DNA from 2 places in the Vibrio sp. VPAP30 genome. Region 1 is predicted to be linked to the other one. Evidence: riboswitches for the same ligand, from Rfam matches in the RefSeq annotation. Region 1 holds a riboswitch; the other holds the start of a gene.

Region 1 (10,196 bases):
GCTCGCACCTATCGTTAAAGAGCGTAAAGGTGAGCACGTTAAAACGCTCGAAAACCTCGCGGCGCAGGGATTTATCCGCGCCAGAATTGATGGTGAAACTTGCGATCTCTCAGATCCACCACCGCTAGAACTGCATAAGAAACACACCATCGAAGTCGTGGTTGATCGCTTTAAGGTGCGTGGTGATCTACAACAGCGTCTTGCTGAATCGTTTGAAACGGCACTAGAACTCTCTGGCGGCATAGCAGTGATTGCTCCTATGGATGGCAACGGAGAAGAGATCGTCTTCTCCGCCAACTTCGCCTGTCCACATTGTGGTTATAGCATGCAAGAGTTAGAACCGCGCCTATTCTCTTTCAATAACCCAGCAGGCGCTTGTCACACCTGTGACGGTCTTGGTGTACAGCAATATTTCGACCCTGCACGTGTGATCGTAGATGACTCGCTTAGCTTAGCGGAAGGCGCAATTCGTGGTTGGGATCAAAAGAACTACTACTACTTCCAAATGCTATCATCTCTGGCTGAGCACTATGAGTTCGATCTTCAAGTCCCATTTAAATCTTTACCAACGAAAACTCGCGATATCATCCTTACTGGATCGGGGCGTACTGAAGTCGAGTTTAAGTACATTAATGATCGCGGTGATATTCGAGTTAAACGCCACCCATTTGAAGGCATTTTGAATACCCTTGAACGTCGCTATCGAGATACCGAATCAAATGCTGTGCGTGAAGATCTGGCTAAATATATCTCGACCAAGACCTGCTCAAGCTGTGATGGTAGTCGTCTACGTTTAGAAGCACGTAACGTCTTTATCGGTGATACCACACTACCTGAGATTGTCGAACTGAGCATTGCCGATGCGTTAGGTTTCTTTGCGTGCTTACAACTCGAAGGACAACGTGCTCAGATAGCTGAAAAAGTAATGAAAGAGATCAACGATCGACTGCAGTTCCTCGTCAATGTTGGTTTGAATTACCTTAATTTGTCTCGCAGTGCAGAAACCTTATCAGGTGGTGAAGCGCAACGAATTCGCCTAGCCAGTCAAATTGGTGCTGGTCTAGTTGGTGTGATGTATGTGCTCGACGAACCTTCAATTGGCCTTCATCAGCGTGATAACGAACGTCTACTAAAAACTCTGACTCACTTACGCGATCTCGGCAATACTGTCTTGGTGGTTGAACATGATGAAGATGCGATCCGTATTGCTGATCACGTGATTGATATTGGCCCCGGTGCTGGTGTACATGGCGGTAACGTAGTTGCCGAAGGCACAATGAGTGACATCCTTGCTAACCCTAATTCTTTGACCGGCCAATACCTCAGCGGTAAAAAACAGATCGCAGTGCCAAGTCACCGCACACCTAAAAATAAAAAGAAAGTCGTCGAACTGATTGGCGCATCAGGTAATAACTTAAAAGATGTCACTCTAGAAATTCCCGTCGGTCTGTTTAGCTGTATCACCGGAGTATCGGGATCAGGTAAATCCACTCTGGTCAACGATACATTCTTTAAAATTGCTCATACCCAGTTAAATGGTGCGACGACGGCCATGCCGGCTCCATACAAGAAAATTAAAGGGCTAGAGCATTTTGACAAAGTGATCGACATCGACCAAAGCCCAATTGGTCGTACCCCGCGTTCAAACCCAGCCACATACACAGGCATATTCACACCGATTCGTGAATTGTTTGCCGGCACTCAAGAGTCACGCTCACGTGGATATAAGCCTGGACGCTTTAGTTTCAATGTTCGGGGCGGTCGATGTGAGGCTTGCCAGGGGGATGGCGTGATCAAAGTAGAAATGCACTTCCTGCCAGACGTTTATGTTCCTTGTGATGTGTGTAAAGGTAAGCGCTACAACCGCGAAACCCTAGAAGTGCACTACAAAGGCAAAACAATTGATGAAGTGCTAGAGATGACAGTCGAGGATGCACGCGGATTTTTCGATCCTGTCCCAGTGATAGCCCGTAAGCTACAAACCTTGATGGATGTCGGTCTGTCCTATATTCGTTTGGGTCAGGCTGCAACGACCTTATCTGGTGGTGAGGCGCAGCGTGTTAAACTCGCTCGTGAGCTATCTAAGCGTGATACAGGTAAAACCTTATACATATTGGATGAACCGACCACAGGATTGCACTTCCACGATATTCAACAATTACTAACCGTTTTGCATCGCCTACGTGATCATGGCAATACTGTAGTGGTGATAGAGCATAACCTTGATGTCATCAAAACTGCAGACTGGATTGTCGATTTGGGCCCTGAAGGTGGTCAAGGTGGTGGAGAGATCGTTGCTCAAGGTACACCTGAAGATGTGTCACTCATCGAAGGCTCTCATACTGCCCGATTCCTCAAGCCTATGTTAAAATAGCAATTAATAGTAGAATTTGCAGACCAGTGAACATCTTCACTGGTCTGTTTGTTTGAGGTATCAATATTTATGGCGACCACACATGTAGCAGGGACAGAGCTTGAAAAAAAGGCGCCAAAGATCCCATTAACCAAACCTTTCTTAGCTAGTGTTGGGATAGTCTTCCTACTCGCGATGCACTTCTTCATGCCCAACCCTGGGGGAGCAGGACTCGCATTGGCATTTAACCCAACCACATGGCTAGCAATCAGCTTTTCTATTGCGCTAGGCTTATACCAGCTCGGCAGTGATGGCAGTCTCAGGTACAACAAACTTACGATTGGCTTGTTTGTGTGCTGCATCATGCTCACCTTACCTGTGATATACGCTGGCTCAAGTATTGAGTTATCACTTGGTAAACTAACTGGTCTGTGGGCAGGGTATATTCTATTTGTCGTATTGCAACAATTTCGTTTCAGCAATAAACAGAAGCAACGTTTGTTATGGTTTATCACCATTGCTGTCTTTATTGAGGCAGTTCTCGGCTGGCTACAGTACTTATGGTTAGAGCCAGGTAATCTATTCGGCTACAACACCGAAGCTAACCGCCCCTATGGTATATTCCAACAGCCCAATGTAATGGCCAGTTTTCTCGCGACTGGATTAGCCTTATCGGGCTACTTGCTCACTCGACACCCAACCAAATACCAACGTAAAATCAGTGAAGTGGCATTGTTGTATTTAATGCCTACATTAACTATTCCACTATTGATTTTTTTAGCTTCTCGTACAGGTTGGTTAGCCGCTTTGCTATCTACCTCATTCCTCTTACCTTATATCTATAAATTCGCCACCAAAAAACGTTTTTGGGGTTGGATGATTTCTATTTTTTCTGGTCTATCACTCGCTTTTGCGATCGCGAATTTTTACCCAACAAATAACGAACTAATTGAAGAAAAGTTAAGAACTGAAGACGTGAGACAAAAGATCTACTCACAATCTTTGGATATGTTGATCGAGAAGCCATTTACTGGTTATGGCTACGGTCGATTTGAGCCTGAATATATTGTGTATACCGCTAGGCAGCACCAGCTCAATGATAGTTATAAACCTGGTTTGGCGGCTATGGATCATCCGCATAACGAGCTATTGTATTGGGGAGTAGAAGGCGGACTGTTGCCACTACTTGCAATAGTGCTCGCGGCACTGTTTGTACTCGCTCGTCTCTATCAAGCTAAGAAGGGCACTCGTTTAGCGATGTTTGCTCTGTTTGTTCCCATTGTCTTGCACAGTCAGCTTGAGTATCCGTTCTATCATTCTGCTATCCACTGGATAACCTTCGTTGTTCTACTTTATTGGGTAGATCAAAGGGCGAGCAGTTATCGCCAAGCGCCATTCAGTATTATCTCCAAGACGGCGCTACGGGTGTTTAGCTTAGTCATACCGATTGTGACGAGCTTCTATATGCTGACCACTTTGCATACCAATTACGTGCTTACCCAGTTTGAGCGCTCACAGCCTAAAGATCCTGACGTACTGAACCAAGTCACCAACCCTGTAGTTTGGAAAGACAGATACGATTGGGATATTTATAGCACCTATCTCAACATTGGCTTATATAAGCAAGATCCCCAGTTTATCCAGCCATATATAGATTGGTCACTGAAGGTTATTAAAGATAAACCTCGACCTGCTTTCTATAACAATTTGATCTTGGCCTATCAAGGATTGGGAGAGAGTGTTAAAGCAGAACAAATACGTAGTGAAGCTCAATTCTTGTTCCCAGAGAGAGATTTTTCTGAGGTGCAGTACATCCCACCGAATATAGATGCCTTAAAGGCTGACAGTGAAAAAGAGACTAACTAGAGTCTATTGATATAATTAAGGCGACCATAAGGTCGCCTTATTGGCTTATATATTATTGAGACTACTATTGCGTCAATGACTCTTCGAGCGCTCGTAAGCATAACGCGACATTTTCAGCGCGAGCACCGTAACCCATCAAGCCAATACGCCAAGCTTTACCTGCTAAAGCGCCTAAACCAGCGCCAATTTCTAGATTATAGGTCTCAAGCAAGTGTGTACGAACTTTCGCTTCATCAATACCTTGCGGAACATAAATAGCGTTTAGCTGAGGCAAGCGAGAGTCCTGCTCGACAACGAACTCAAAGCCTAACTTCTCCAAGCCTTGTTTAAGTTTTTCATGCATGTCGCGATGTCGCTGCCAAGCATTTTCTAACCCCTCATTCTTTAGAATTAACAGAGATTCATGCAAGGCATACAAGCTGTTGACTGGCGCTGTATGATGGTAGCTGCGCTTACCTTCACCACTCCAATATCCGAGCACTAAACTCTGATCAAGAAACCAGCTTTGAACAGGTGTAGTACGTGATTGAATTTTCTCTATTGCCGCAGGGGAAAACGTCACAGGTGACAAGCCTGGAACACAAGATAAACACTTCTGACTACCTGAGTAAACCGCATCAAGCTGCCACTCGTCTACTTTTAGTGGCACACCACCAAGAGAAGTCACTGCATCAACAATGGTTAACACGCCATACTGCTTAGCTAGTTTACCCAAAGCTTCTGCATCGCTACACGCACCAGTTGAAGTTTCGGCGTGAACAAAGGCAAGAATCTTAGCATCAGGGTGAGCTTTCAATGCTTGCTCGACTTTATCGACGGAAACCGGAGCGCCCCATTCATCATCGACAACTTCAGCAATGCCGCCTGCGCGTACAACATTTTCACGCATACGTTCACCAAACACACCGTTACGACAAATAATCACCTTTTCACCCGGCTCAATCAGGTTAACGAAACAGGTTTCCATCCCTGCACTACCTGGGGCAGAAACCGCAATGGTAAATTCATTTTCCGTTTGGAACGCGTATTTAAGTAGTGACTTCAATTCATCCATCATACCGACAAACAAAGGGTCTAAATGACCAACAGTTGGGCGACTCAAAGCTTGTAGCACTTGAGGGGAAATATCTGAAGGTCCAGGCCCCATTAAAATGCGATGTGGGGGGATAAAACTTTGAATCGTCATTGGCAGCTCCTTTTTAATATCAATTTAATTTTTGTTCTATCTTTACTTCCTTAAACCCACCTTAATTCAATTCTTTGCTGGCAGCAATTAGCCCAAAGTATTGAGGTCAAACCAGTGTCACAAGTTTGTTAATTATAAAAAGGCATAAAGTTACAAATTCTCATTGACATAGTTCACAGAAAAACGTTCAATGCGGATATGTGGCGAATATTTATGCCACATAGCAAATTTTTTTGCAGAAGAGGAGCACTGCCCAGGTAGACGTGTTGTGGAGCCACAAATCCTATACAACACTTTGAGGGGGAGCAGTGCCGAGGTAGATCTGAAGTGTTGGTTTAGATCTGTCGGTTGTTAGGGTTGAATCCCTACAACTGTCATCAGCTCAGTCTGATGATGAGCTTCTGAGGTAAGTCATACAAATAAAGACCCTCTCTCTTTCGCTCAATTCTCTTCATCAAAGCAAAACATTGGATGTTGGTATAGCTACCAAAAGTTTTTATTTTAGGAAGTCGTGGGAGAAATGCTGTGAGCAGTTTTAATGTAGCTAAATTTGGTGGAACAAGCGTCGCTAACTTTGAGGCAATGAGCCGCTGTACTGCAATTATTGAAGATAATCCAAACACTAAACTCGTTGTTAGCAGCGCCTGTTCAGGTGTAACCAACTTGTTAGTTGAATTGGCTAACGGCGTTCAAGATCAAGTTCGTCGCAGTGAGATTCTCACTAAACTGGCGCAAATTCATGATGCTGTACTGGAACAACTACAAGACTCAACCCAAGCAGCTAGCGATGTCTACGCGATTCTCGATACCGTAACTAGTCTTGCTGAAGCCGCTTCTATTCAATCCAGCCACAAATTGACCGACCACTTAGTTGCATGTGGGGAATTGATGTCGACTCACCTGCTTGCTCAATTGATGAGAGAGCGTGGCATCAATGCGGTACGTTTTGATATTCGTGACATCCTACGCACCGATAGTAATTTTGGTAAAGCAGAGCCTCAACTTGAGCAAATTAGTAGCCTTGCAAAGCAATCATTAGTTCCTCTATGCCAAGACGCGGTCGTTATTACGCAAGGCTTTATCGGCTCTGACGCCGAAGGCAACACCACCACTTTAGGTCGTGGCGGTAGCGACTACAGTGCAGCCTTGATCGCAGAAGCGGTTGAGGCATCTGGATTGGAAATTTGGACCGACGTTCCCGGTATTTACACCACAGATCCACGCATTGCTCCTAAGGCCTCACCTATTCCTGAGATTAGCTTTAGCGAAGCATCCGAAATGGCTAATTTTGGTGCTAAGATTCTTCATCCATCGACACTACTTCCGGCCTTACGCCATGATATTCCAGTCTTTGTTGGCTCTTCAAAAGAGCCTCAAAAAGGAGGCACTTGGATTCGCCATCAAGTAGAAAGCTCACCTTTGTTCCGTGCACTAGCCCTACGTTGCAACCAAACGATGGTGACACTGCGTAGCGCCAACATGTTCCATGCTTATGGCTTTCTGGCCAAGGTGTTTGAAATTCTCGCTAAACACAAAATCTCAGTCGACTTGATTACCACATCAGAGATCAGTGTTTCACTAACCTTAGATCAAACAGATACCTCTGGTGGCGCACCGCAGCTGCCAGAAGCTGCCCGTATAGAGCTTGAAGAGTTGTGTACCGTAGAGGTGGAACACAACCTGTGTTTAGTCGCACTGATCGGTAACAACATGAGTGAAAGCAGAGGCTACGCAAAACAAGTATTCAGTACGCTTGAAGACTTTAACCTACGCATGATCTGCTACGGCGCAAGCCCGCACAACCTGTGCTTTTTAGTTGAAGAATCGGTATCAAAGCAAGCGATTCAGAAACTGCATACCGAGTTGTTTGAAAAATAAAGGGATTCGGGATGATATCTAAAAGGGTTGGCATTTTGTGTCAGCCCTTTTATTTCAATAAATTATATCGTCATCCCCGAGAGCGAGGGACGAGCGAGTTGGGGATCTCTTAAAGCAAGTAACTAAACTATATGAGATTCCCTACTCCTTCCTTCGTCAGTCTATGGAATGACAAATGGGACGCGAAAGCGAAGATTTTACCTTTTATTCACCAGCGACTTTCATTGACTCTAGCAAGATAGAACCAGTCTGAATCTGCGAGCGAGTCTCTACATCGTTGCCTACCGCAACAATCTGATTAAACATCTCTTTTAGATTGCTTGCGATAGTAATTTCAGATACTGGGAATTGGATTTGGCCGTTTTCAACCCAAAAACCTGCCGCACCGCGCGAGTAGTCACCGGTAACAATATTAACGCCTTGGCCCATTACTTCGGTCACCAATAATCCAGTACCTAGCTCTTTTAGCATTTGCTCAAAGCTTTGACCTGTTGATTTGACAAACCAGTTGTGAATACCACCAGCATGGCCGGTTGGTGCCATATCCATTTTACGCGCTGCGTAACTGGTGAGCAGGTAAGTTGCAAGTACACCGTCAGTAATAATTTCACGGTCTTGGGTAAACACACCTTCACTATCAAATGGGCTTGAAGCAAGGCCACGCAGTACATGCGGACGTTCAGACACATTGAACCATTCCGGCAGCACTTGTTTACCAAGGTGATCAAGTAAGAAAGAAGATTTACGGTAAAGGTTACCGCCACTGATCGCCATCACTAGGTGACCAAGTAGGCCAGTTGCTACATCAGCAGCAAACATCACTGGATATTGACCTGTTTTTAGCTTTTGCGCATCTAAACGACTAACGGTCTTCTCCGCGGCCTTCTGACCGACGATCTCTGGTGCCCAAAGTTCGTCTTTATGGCGCGCAACCGTGTAGCTGTAATCACGCTCCATCTCACCATTGTTACCCTGACCAATCACACAACAACTGGTACTGTGACGGCTTGAAGCATAGCTTGCTAATAGGCCGTGACTGTTACCATAAACTTTCAGACCGTAGTGACTGTCATAACTGGCACCGTCACTCTGTTTGATTTTATCGCTGTAAGACAGAGCTTGTTTCTCAGCAGCAATCGCCACTTGCGCTGCATAATCGGGATCTGGCGTATCTGGGTGGAACAAATCAAGATCAGGCACATCTTGCACCATCAGCTCTTTAGGTGCAGGGCCAGCAAATGGATCTTCAGAGGTGTATTGAGCAATATCGAGCGCGGCAAGAACCGTTTGTTGAATCGCTTTATCACTTAGATCAGAAGTCGAAGCGCTGCCTTTACGTTGATTGCGGTAAACGGTAATCCCTAATGCTCCGTCGCTATTGAACTCAACGTTTTCTACTTCACACATACGGGTAGAAACACTTAAGCCCGTTGTTTTACTAATGGCGACTTCGGCTGCATCAGACTTCTCTGCTGCCATCTCTAGCGCTTTAGCTACTGCCGCTTCTAACTCAACGCGCTGTTGAGCAACTTGCTGTCTTACGTCCATATTTTCTTTATTTCTTAAGATCAATTGCCTTTAGAATAACAAGAATTTCGCTTTCTCCCCACGATTCTTGTTAAAATAGAGAAATAGATGTTCAAATTAAGGCAGAAAAATGGCACGTAAGAATCAAAAAGCGCCATGGGAAGAGGAAGAAGAGATCATTTGGGTCAGTAAGACCGAATTGAAACGCGATATGGAAGAGTTGCAAAAGCTAGGTGAAGAACTCGCCAGCCTGAAGCCTTCTGTGTTGGAAAAATTCCCGCTAAGTGAAGACCTTGCAGAGGCAATCAAAGACGCACAGCGCTTTAAAAACGAAGCGCGCCGTCGTCAACTTCAATACATCGGTAAGCTGATGCGCTTTGAAGACACTGAGCCACTTCAAGCAGCATTAGACAAGGTTCGCAACAAGCACTCTCAAGCAACGGCAGAGCTACATAAGCTAGAGCAACTGCGTGATCGAGTGGTTGAAGAAGGTGATAGTGCCATCGCTGAGGTGGTGGAGCTTTATCCAGCCGCGGATCGTCAACGCTTACGCCAGCTTGCTCGTCAGGCGGCAAAAGAGAAAAAAGCGGGCAAGCCTGCCAAGGCATTCCGCGAAATCTTCCAAGTGCTTAAAGCGCTAAACGAAGAAGAGATTTAAGCTGAAGAGCTGAAGAGCTGAAGAGCTGAAGAATATTGAGGGTTGACGTGAGAGCGTCAACCCTTTCTTTTTGATGGTTCCCAAGTCATCCCCGAGAGTGAGGTACGAACGAGTTGGGGATCTCTTCAAGCGAGCCGAAGGCTTTCTGAGATTCCCTACTCGCTCCTTCGTCGCTCTATGGAATGACGATTTGTTTCTCGCAAGGCGAAGCCCGAACTCAACTCTCTAAGGGCAAAGTCCGTTCCCTCCTCACTCCCCCGCGCGGACAAAATCACTTAGCGCTTGGTTAGCATGACTCGATGACAGCTGTTCAATGTTATCCGCAACTTCGACTCTGCCATTGGCGACAAAGATAAAATCAGAGGCAATCGCCTTGGCATCACTAATATGATGCGTCACCATTACCACCGTGATCTTTCTATCTTTAGCTAACTTGCTCACCAAACTAAGCATCTCTTCACGCAGAATAGGATCAAGCGCCGAAAAAGGCTCATCAAGCAGCCATATTTTATGTGGTTGAACAAAGCAGCGTGCTAATGCGACTCTTTGCCGCTGCCCACCTGAAAGTTGCTCTGGTAAACGGTCTAGATACGCCTCTACCCCAACTTGCTGCGCTGCTTGTTCTATTACGTTTTGTTGCTGAGCAGTAAGTTTCAACCCCGGATGAAGCCCAAGCCCGATGTTTTGACGCACTGTTAAATGAGCGAATAAGTTATGTTCTTGAAACA
Region 2 (10,196 bases), on a different contig from region 1:
AAATCTTTGATGTAATGAAAAACGAAGGTGAGTTCAACTTAAAGCGCTATGCTGATAATTTAGATCGCCTGCCTGACTTAAGTTTTATGGAAGGCGAATAAGCCCAATATACAGACATTTAGAATGGTAACACTCGCTGTTTTACTTTCCAAAGCACTGACATAAAGTGAGTGCTTATCCTTATTTTTACCCCATTTATCTATTACATTCAGATTCACTCGTATATTAATTGCTCGTGCAAACGTTTGCTATAATACCTTTTGTTGCCGTGCTACAAGCTGCGAGGTAGAATCCGGCATCCTTTCATCCCTTATTTACATTCCTTTACTGCAGAAGCATTGTTATGAAATTTCCTGGTCAACGTAAATCGAAGCACTACTTTCCTGTTCACGCACGTGATCCATTAGTCAGTCAATCTCAAGAAAGTAAAAAAATGTCGCGTACGCACATTATCGGTATTGATCAAACGCTCGTTGATATAGAAGCCAAGGTAAGCAGTGAGCTTATTGATAAGTACAAATTGAGTAAGGGGCACTCACTTGTCATAGATGACGAAACTGCTGAAGCATTATATAACGAGCTAAAAGAGCGTGACCTTATTACCAATGAATATGCTGGTGGTACTATTGGCAATACGCTTCACAATTATTCGGTGCTCGCTGATGATCGTTCGACTTTGTTAGGCGTGATGAGCCAAGATATTAAAATTGGCAGCTACGGCTACCGCTACTTGTGTAACACATCAAGTCGGATGGACTTAAATCACCTGCAAGGTGTAGATGGTGCAATCGGTCGTTGTTTTGCACTTATTACCGAAGATGGCGAACGTACATTTGCAATTAGTGAAGGTCAGATGAATCAACTTCATCCTGATAGTATTTCAGAAAAAATATTTAAAAATGCTTCAGCGTTAGTACTGACCGCTTATTTGGTGCGTTGTAAAGAGGGAGACCCAATGCCTCAAGCAACAATGAAGGCAATAGAATATGCCAAAAAGCATGACGTGCCGGTTGTACTGACTTTAGGTACTAAGTTTGTCATTCAAGATGACCCGAAATTTTGGCAAGAATTTTTAAATGATCATGTCTCAGTGGTAGCGATGAATGAGGATGAAGCCGAAGCGTTAACCGGCGAGTCTGATCCCCTTGCTGCATCTGATAAAGCGTTAGACTGGGTGGATTTGGTATTATGTACTGCTGGACCTGTCGGCTTATTTATGGCCGGATATACGGAAGAATCAGCAAAGCGTGAAACCTCTTTGCCATTGCTACCAGGTAGTATTGCTGAATTCAACCGCTTCGAATTTAGCCGACCTGCTTCAAAAGCGCTTTGTGATAATCCGATTAAAGTGTACTCACATATTTCGCCTTATATGGGAGGTCCGGAGAAAATTAAGAATACAAATGGTGCTGGCGATGCTGCATTGTCGGCTTTATTGCATGATATGGCTGCCAATAAATACCACAAAGAAAATGTCCCTAACTCTAGTAAGCATGCACATTCATACTTAACTTATTCTTCATTCTCACAAGTATGTAAATACTCAAACCGAGCAAGCTACGAAGTATTGGTGCAGCATTCGCCACGTTTATCTCGTGGACTTCCAGAGCGAGAAGACAGTTTGGAAGAAGCGTATTGGGAACGTTAAAACTCATTTTAAGAAAGCCTCATTTGATGGGGCTTTGTTATATTCATTGTAATAAAAAAGCGCCCAGCGGCGCTTTTTGAATAACTCAAACGAATTGATTAGATTAGGAAGTCATCTAAAGGCTTACCAGCATCTAATTGTTCTTGGATAACTGAAGGTGTACGACCTTGACCTGTCCAAGTTTTGGTTTCGCCAGAAGCATCAATATAATGATATTTAGCAGGACGAGGAGCACGCTTAGCTTTAGGCTTGTTACCTTTAGACTCACCTGCTAGCGCAGAAATTAGCGCTTCTACATCGATACCATCTTTAGCTATTTGGTCAGCGATAGCCGCTAATTTAGCTTCTTGCTCAGCTCTCGCTGCAAGTTCAGCTTCTTCAGCTTCTTTACGTTCTGCTACAACTGTAGCGAGTTTATCTAGTGCTTCCTCTAATTGCTCGAGAGTTAATTCGCGAGCAAAAGCGCGTAGACTACGAATGTTTAATAGTGTTTTTGTTAGTTCCGACATTTATTCATCTCTTCATATATAAGTTGCCGATGTGTGAACTATAAACCGCCAAGAATAATATTACAATCTTACTGACATAAATTTACCTAAAATAGTAATTTATCCGTATCATTCTGCACTATCTAATTTAAATTCAGTCAGGAAAATTAATCTCTACCGTGATTTGGCCTTGTTCAAATAATATTAGATAAGTTGTTTGGGGGTTTGGTTTCATATCGATGGCCGTGAATATATAAAACTAGGCTTTGGCTGTATATGTCGCTATGTATATAGCAATTAAATAGCAAGTGCTGCATCTCATACAATAATGTAATTTTCATGAAACTACTCATATATTTTGCAGCATATATCTCTTTTCTGCAGAGTTTATAAATGATTAATTCATCCACAGCAAAAGGTCTCAGCTAAAGCTATCAAACTGGATGACTATTCATTCGATTTGGAAGCTTAGTCGAAGATGGTTAGCAATAATTCTAACAATAAAAAGTGGAATATTATGTTGAAAGAGAGCGTGAGATAAGTACAATGGGCGGAACCTGATGCGAATTGTTGGTTAAATTATTGTTAAATTGATTTTTCAATAGTTTAAAGTTTCAACGTTCGCGGTAGAGGCGCGGAATAAAAAAGTAGTGTTTGTTGGGGTGATGCCAATGAGCAAACACAAAAGGTTATTCCGCCGAAGTGAACTTTCTCATCAAAGGGGTTTGCTGGGGTTACACTCGAAAGGGGTAACACTGCCATAGTCTATAATTTGTAAAACTATGGAGCGCTACTGTAGGGCTGGGTCTGGCATTCGCTAGCCTATCGCTAATTTCAACTTAATTGTTTGGAAATGAATTCCTTCAATTAGTCTGCAGTAGATCTCTAACCATTTATTACTGGTTTTTGAAGATCATGAATTTAATTGATTTTGCATCATCTCCTTTGTCTCTTTTGCCACCGCTTGTGGCACTGAGTTTAGCTATTATTACCCGTCGAGTTCTCGTTTCGTTGGGGGTTGGTATTGTATTGGGCGCTATTTTGCTAAACGATTACTCGTTTGGTAGTGCGCTAGGCTACGTTGGTTCGACTGTTTCAAGCGTATTTATTGAAGACGGTGGCATTAATACGTGGAATATGAGCATTGTTGGCTTCCTTATTCTACTCGGCATGATGACTGCGCTATTGACCCTTTCGGGTGGTACTCGTGCGTTTGCCGAATGGGCTCAGACCCGAGTGAAAAGTAAACGCGGCTCAAAGCTCCTCGCTGCATTTTTAGGTGTTTTTATCTTTGTTGATGATTACTTCAATAGCTTAGCTGTCGGTGCGATTTCTCGTCCTGTTACAGACCGCTTTTATGTGTCGCGAGCTAAGTTAGCCTATATTCTAGACTCTACAGCAGCACCCATGTGTGTGATTATGCCTGCATCCAGTTGGGGTGCATACATTATGACTATTATTGGAGGTATCTTGGTCTCTCATGGGATTACTGAGTATTCAGCCTTAGGTGCCTATGTCCGCCTTATTCCGATGAACTTCTATGCAATCTTTGCTCTGCTTATGGTGTTTGCTGTGGCATGGTTCGGCTTAGATATTGGTAAGATGCGCGATCATGAAATTGCAGCTTCACGTGGTCAAGGCTTTACTAAAGAGCAAGCAGAAGATTCAGACGAAGCACACGAAATCAACGAAGAGCTTGATATTGAAGAGAGCGATAAAGGTAAGGTTTCGGATCTGATTCTACCGATCGTTTTACTTATCGTTGCGACTGTAGCTTCAATGCTATATACAGGTGGACAAGCTCTAGAGGCTGACGGTATTGCCTTTAATTTGCTTGGCGCATTTGAGAATACCGATGTTGGTACGTCACTAATTTACGGTGGTCTAGTCGGTCTCGCTGTGGCGCTGTTTACCGTTGTTAAGCAAGGCATCGCTGTAACGGAGATTTCCCGTACGCTTTGGATTGGTGCGAAATCAATGTTCGGTGCGATTTTGATTTTGGTATTTGCTTGGACAATCGGTTCTGTTATCGGAGATATGAACACTGGTAAGTATCTATCGACGTTGGCTCAAGGCAATATTAACCCACATTGGCTGCCGGTAATTTTGTTCTTGTTGTCTGGTCTTATGGCTTTCTCTACAGGTACTTCATGGGGTACGTTTGGTATTATGCTGCCAATTGCTGGTGATATGGCGGGTGCCACTGATCTTGCGCTTATGCTACCTATGTTAAGTGCTGTTCTAGCGGGTTCAGTATTTGGTGATCACTGTTCACCAATCTCGGACACGACTATTCTCTCTTCTACAGGTGCGCGTTGTAATCATATTGACCACGTAGCAACTCAGCTGCCATACGCGCTTTCGGTTGCAGCAGTGTCGTGCATTGGCTTTATCACTCTAGGTATGACAGCGTCTATCGGGATGTCGTTTGCTGCAGCATCAGTGGCATTTATAGCGATTTGCGTGGTGTTGTCGGTTCTGTCGAAGTCAAAAATGGCTAGCTGCCAAAACACCTAATTGACTGAAGTGATAAATAACTAGATAGGGAGCTCAGGCTCCCTTTTTATTTGTCATAGACAATTATAAAAAAGTTTAAATAAATGGTTGAAAAATGTTTTCGCCTTAGTTAGTGTGGATATCAACAAAGCGAAGCAGAAGAGCTTATTAAGTATGCGTAAATTAGTCATGAACATTCATCACCATCATCACCCAGTCTAGTCTTTCGGGAGATGCACGCATACCCGGGAGACAGGAAACTCCCGGAGGCTAAAATCGCAAAATACAAGATTTAGAACCCTCGGGAGACCAGCTCTTCCGAGGGTTTTTCAGTATTTTAATCTTAAAAAGTTTATAAATTTCAAAATTTTGCACAGGGATATAGCAATGCAAACACAACGCCTAAGAATCGCAATCCAAAAGAAAGGTCGCCTAAGTAAGGAGTGTCAGACACTGCTTAAAAAGTGCGGCGTTAAATTCAACATCATGGGTGAGCGCCTTGTAGTTCACTCACTAAATATGCCAATTGACTTATTGCTCGTCCGAGATGACGATATTCCTGGTCTAATCATGGATGGTGTTGTTGACCTAGGCTTTATCGGTGAAAACGAACTTGAAGAAGTGCGCTTAGATCGTAAGGCATTAGGTGAACCAAGTGAATTCGTTCAATTGCGCCGACTAGACTTCGGTGGTTGCCGCCTGTCAATTGCTATCGACAAAGACGAAGTTTATAACGGTCCTCAAGATCTCGCGGGTAAACGAATTGCGACAACCTACCCACAATTGTTGAAAGCTTACATGGATGAGCAAGGTGTTCCATTCTCTACCTGTATGTTGACAGGTTCTGTAGAGGTTGCGCCACGTGCCGGTCTTGCTGATGCGATTGCAGACTTAGTTTCTACTGGTGCGACTTTGGAAGCAAATGGTCTCAAAGAAGCAGAGATCATCTTCCAATCAAAAGCGACCTTGATTCAACGTACTGGTGAGTTCGATGCTGACAAAGTTGCCTTGATCGAAAAACTTCTGACACGTATGCAAGGTGTACAGCAAGCGAAAGAGTCAAAATATATTATGTTGCACGCACCAACGGATAAACTGGAGCAAATCAAGTCTTTGCTACCGGGCGCTGAAGATCCAACGGTTCTCCCTCTTTCGGCTGATCAGCAAAAAGTCGCTGTTCACTTAGTGAGTACTGAAAACTTGTTCTGGGAAACAATGGAACAGCTAAAAGAGTTGGGCGCGAGCTCAATCCTAGTATTGCCAATTGAGAAAATGATGGAGTAATCGCAATGAGAACAGTCGTTTGGCAATCATTAAGTGAATCTCAGCAAGACTCTATTTTAGAGCGTCCGGCAATTACTGAAGGTGCGAATATAACCGCAGCGGTTTCGCAAGTGATCGCCAAAGTCCGCGCAGAGGGAGATGCTGCGTTGCTGGAGCTGACAGAAAAGTTTGATCGTGTTAAGCCTGAGTCGATTCGTGTCTCTGAGCAAGAGGTAGAGGCTGCATGTGAACGCTTGTCTTCCAACATGAAACAGGCACTTGAACAGGCCTATGAGAATATCTCTAAGTTCCATAAGGCGCAAAAACCTCAGCCTATTAAGGTTGAGACACAACCTGGTGTATTGTGTGAGCAAGTCACTCGTCCAATTCAAAAAGTGGGCTTGTACATTCCGGGTGGCAGTGCACCACTGCCATCGACAGTTTTGATGCTTGGGGTGCCAGCGAAAATTGCAGGTTGCCGCAAAGTAGTGCTCTGCTCGCCACCGCCAATCGCAGACGAGATCCTTTATGTCGCGAAGCTATGTGGCATTGATGAAGTCTACAATGTTGGTGGCGGTCAAGCGGTTGCGGCAATGGCGTATGGTACGGAAAGCGTTTCAAAAGTAGATAAGATTTTTGGGCCGGGTAATGCTTACGTGACAGAAGCAAAGCGTCAGGTAAGTAATGACTTCCGTGGTGCAGCAATTGATATGCCAGCAGGGCCTTCTGAAGTGTTGGTTCTGGCTGACGAAACCGCTGACCCAGATTTTATTGCTGCCGATTTGCTTAGCCAAGCGGAGCACGGACCAGATTCACAAGTCGTGCTTGTTACACCATCGCCGATTGTTGCCGATCAGGTCACCGATGCAGTCCAGCGTCAGCTTAAAGAACTAACGCGTGCAGATATTGCGGAGAAAGCTTTAGCATCAAGCTTAATCATTATCTCTGAATCGCTTACTCAAGCAGTGTCGATTTCGAACTATTACGGTCCTGAGCACCTTATTGTTCAGACAAAAAATCCACGTGAGCTTTTGCCACTGTTAGATAACGCTGGTTCTATCTTCCTTGGTGATTGGTCTCCTGAATCAGCAGGTGACTATGCTTCGGGAACAAACCACGTTCTTCCTACTTACGGCTACACCCGCACGTACTCAAGTCTTGGTTTAGCAGACTTCTCTAAACGAATGACGGTGCAAGAATTAACGGCAGATGGTTTAAAAGAGTTAGCGCCAACAGTTGTAACCATGGCGGAAGCGGAAGGTCTGGATGCGCACAAGCGTGCTGTGACTATTCGCGTAGAAAAACTGGCGGCTAAGTAAGAGGGCAATGAGATGGAAAAGCTAGCGCGTAAACAAGTCCAACAACTGACTCCTTATTTATCGGCTCGCCGAATTGGTGGTATGGGCGACGTTTGGCTGAACGCGAATGAATCGCCATTCAACAACGAATACAAAACTGACTTTGCTCGCTTAAACCGCTACAGCGAATGTCAGCCAAAAGAGCTAATTGAAGCGTATGCGGCTTATGCGGGTGTAAAACCAGCGCAAACACTGACCTCTCGAGGAGCTGATGAAGGTATCGAATTATTGATTCGCGCGTTCTGTGAGCCGGGTGAAGACGCGATTCTTTATTGCCCACCGACTTACGGAATGTATGCAATCAGCGCAGAAACCATTGGTGTAGAACGCAAGACTGTGCCGCTCACGTCAGACTGGCAACTTGATCTGGATGGTATCAAAGCCAACCTAGATAACGTCAAGCTAGTATTTGTTTGTTCGCCAAACAACCCAACGGGCAATCTAGTTAAGCGAGAAGATATTGTCTCTCTGCTTGAGATGACAAAAGATCGTGCCATTGTGGTGATGGACGAAGCGTATATTGATTTCTGCCCGGACGCGTCGACAGTCGATTTATTAGCGCAATATCCGAACCTAGCGATTTTACGTACGCTGTCTAAAGCTTTTGCGCTTGCTGGGCTACGCTGCGGCTTCACCCTTGCAAACGATGAGCTGATTAATGTACTTCTTAAGGTTATCGCCCCGTATCCAGTACCAGTACCAGTGGCAGAAATCGCTACTCAGGCGTTATCTGAAGCGGGACTAGCTAGAGCGAAGTTTCAAGTTCTCGACCTCAATGCAAACCGCGCGTATCTGCAAGTTGGTTTATCAATGATTGAAGGCTTAGAAATATTCGAAGGCTGGGGTAATTACCTATTGGTTAAATTCCCGCAGGGTGACGAACTATTTAAAGCAGCATGGGAGAGCGGCATTATTTTACGCAACTCTCCTATCGAAAACTGTGTACGCATCAGTATTGGTAGCCGAGACGAGTGCGAAAAGACACTCGGGTTTATTAGAAACTATTACAGCTAAATATCGTTGGCTCTAGCCTTTGCGAGAGCCACTAAATTTGAAATAAGGAAGTTCGAGTGAGCAAGCAACAAAAAATTCTATTTATCGACCGAGATGGCACCTTAATTGTTGAGCCGCCGGTGGACTTTCAAGTAGACCGATTAGATAAACTAAAGCTAGAGCCGTTTGTTATTCCAAGTCTACTTTCGCTTCAAGATGCGGGTTACCGACTAGTGATGGTGACTAACCAAGATGGCTTGGGGACAGACAGCTATCCACAAGCAGACTTTGATGCGCCACACAACATGATGATGGAGATCTTCGAATCTCAGGGTGTGAAATTCGATGATGTGCTGATTTGTCCACATTTTGATGAAGATAACTGCTCTTGCCGTAAGCCTAAATTGGGTTTGGTTAAAGAATACCTTCAAGGTGGCAAAGTCGATTTCCAAAACTCGGTTGTGATTGGTGATCGTCAAACGGATCTTCAACTAGCCGAAAACATGGCAATTCGTGGTATTCAATACAACCCAGAAACCATGAACTGGAAACAGATTCTTAAAGATCTAACCGTCAAAGCACGCGTTGCTGAAGTGATTCGAACCACTAAAGAAACGGACATTAGAGTTGCTGTTAATCTGGATGAGCAGGGAAGCAACCAAATCTCTACTGGTCTTGGTTTCTTCGACCACATGCTAGATCAAATCGCGACCCACGGCGGATTCCAGATGGTGTGCAAAGTGGAAGGTGACTTACACATTGATGATCACCACACGGTAGAAGATACCGCTCTTGCATTAGGCCAAGCGTTGAAAGAAGCTCTCGGTGACAAGCGTGGTATCGGTCGCTTTGGCTTTAGCCTGCCAATGGATGAGTGTTTAGCTCAGTGTGCGCTTGATCTGTCTGGCCGTCCGTACCTTAAGTTCGATGCGGAGTTTAGCCGTGAACAAGTCGGTGACCTATCCACAGAGATGGTGGTTCATTTCTTCCGCTCATTGACTGATACGCTAGCGTGTACGCTGCACCTATCTTCAGCTGGCGATAATGATCACCACATCATCGAGAGTCTATTTAAAGCGTTTGGTCGTACTTTACGCCAAGCAATCAAAGTAGAAGGCACTGAGCTACCAAGTAGTAAAGGCGTACTTTAAGGCTAACATTAGCAAGGAGAAAAACAGTGACAGAACAGAAAGTAGTCATTATTGATACTGGTTGTGCCAACGTTTCTTCGGTGAAGTTTGCCATTGAACGTTTAGGTTATGATGTAACGATTTCTAAAGACCCTCAAGTAGTGCTTGCAGCAGATAAGCTATTTCTACCAGGTGTAGGGACAGCAAGTGAAGCGATGAAGAATCTCGAAGAGCGTGATCTAATTAGCTTGGTAAAACAGGTAGAAAAGCCGCTGCTGGGGATCTGTTTAGGTATGCAGCTGTTGGGCAAAGTGTCTCAAGAAAAAGGGCAGAAAGCGGATGAGCTAGTTGAGTGCCTTGGACTTTGTGATGGTGAAGTGAAGCTACTTGAAACCGGTGACTTACCACTGCCTCACATGGGGTGGAACACTGTCTCAGCTAAAACAGGCAACCCACTATTCAAAGGGATTGAAGAAGGCGAGTACTTCTATTTCGTACATAGCTTTGCCATGCCTGTTGGCGAGTACACGATTGCAGAATGTGAATACGAAAATCCATTCACGGCTGCTGTGCAAAGCGGTAACTACTACGGTGTGCAATTCCACCCTGAGCGTTCTTCAAAAGCGGGCGCAAAGCTTATTCAAAACTTCTTAGAATTATAAAAGGGATTTAGTGTGATTATTCCAGCTCTTGATTTAATTGAAGGACAGGTGGTTCGCCTTTATCAAGGTGATTACGGACAAGTAACCGAGTACAAAGTCGACCCAGCAGAGCAGTTCAACTTGTATCACCAAGCCGGTGCTAATTGGTTGCATTTAGT

Evidence for each region. Region 1 has a riboswitch for lysine ahead of lysC (lysine-sensitive aspartokinase 3). Riboswitches for the same ligand answer to the same signal wherever they lie in the genome.
Region 2: it holds a riboswitch for lysine, as region 1 does, so the genes downstream of both, ZX61_RS23065 (Na+/H+ antiporter NhaC family protein) here and lysC (lysine-sensitive aspartokinase 3) in region 1, are expected to answer to the same signal.

Annotation. Positions count from the first base shown of each region.
Region 1 covers NZ_LBLS01000022.1:89,186-99,381, forward strand. Annotated here, with positions in the region: gene uvrA (excinuclease ABC subunit UvrA) at 1-2,374, shown strand, start outside; gene ZX61_RS09540 (PglL family O-oligosaccharyltransferase) at 2,444-4,219, shown strand; gene ZX61_RS09545 (pyridoxal-phosphate-dependent aminotransferase family protein) at 4,284-5,405, opposite strand; lysine riboswitch at 5,637-5,814, shown strand; gene lysC (lysine-sensitive aspartokinase 3) at 5,931-7,283, shown strand; gene pmbA (metalloprotease PmbA) at 7,488-8,831, opposite strand; gene yjgA (ribosome biogenesis factor YjgA) at 8,941-9,468, shown strand; gene thiQ (thiamine ABC transporter ATP-binding protein) at 9,718-10,196, opposite strand, start outside.
Region 2 covers NZ_LBLS01000043.1:633,184-643,379, forward strand. Annotated here, with positions in the region: gene ZX61_RS23050 (hypothetical protein) at 1-101, shown strand, start outside; gene ZX61_RS23055 (inosine/guanosine kinase) at 344-1,648, shown strand; gene ZX61_RS23060 (H-NS family histone-like protein) at 1,747-2,157, opposite strand; lysine riboswitch at 2,756-2,937, shown strand; gene ZX61_RS23065 (Na+/H+ antiporter NhaC family protein) at 3,052-4,653, shown strand; His leader region at 4,830-4,966, shown strand; gene hisG (ATP phosphoribosyltransferase) at 5,020-5,916, shown strand; gene hisD (histidinol dehydrogenase) at 5,922-7,214, shown strand; gene hisC (histidinol-phosphate transaminase) at 7,227-8,267, shown strand; gene hisB (bifunctional histidinol-phosphatase/imidazoleglycerol-phosphate dehydratase HisB) at 8,324-9,397, shown strand; gene hisH (imidazole glycerol phosphate synthase subunit HisH) at 9,424-10,038, shown strand; gene hisA (1-(5-phosphoribosyl)-5-[(5-phosphoribosylamino)methylideneamino]imidazole-4-carboxamide isomerase) at 10,051-10,196, shown strand, end outside.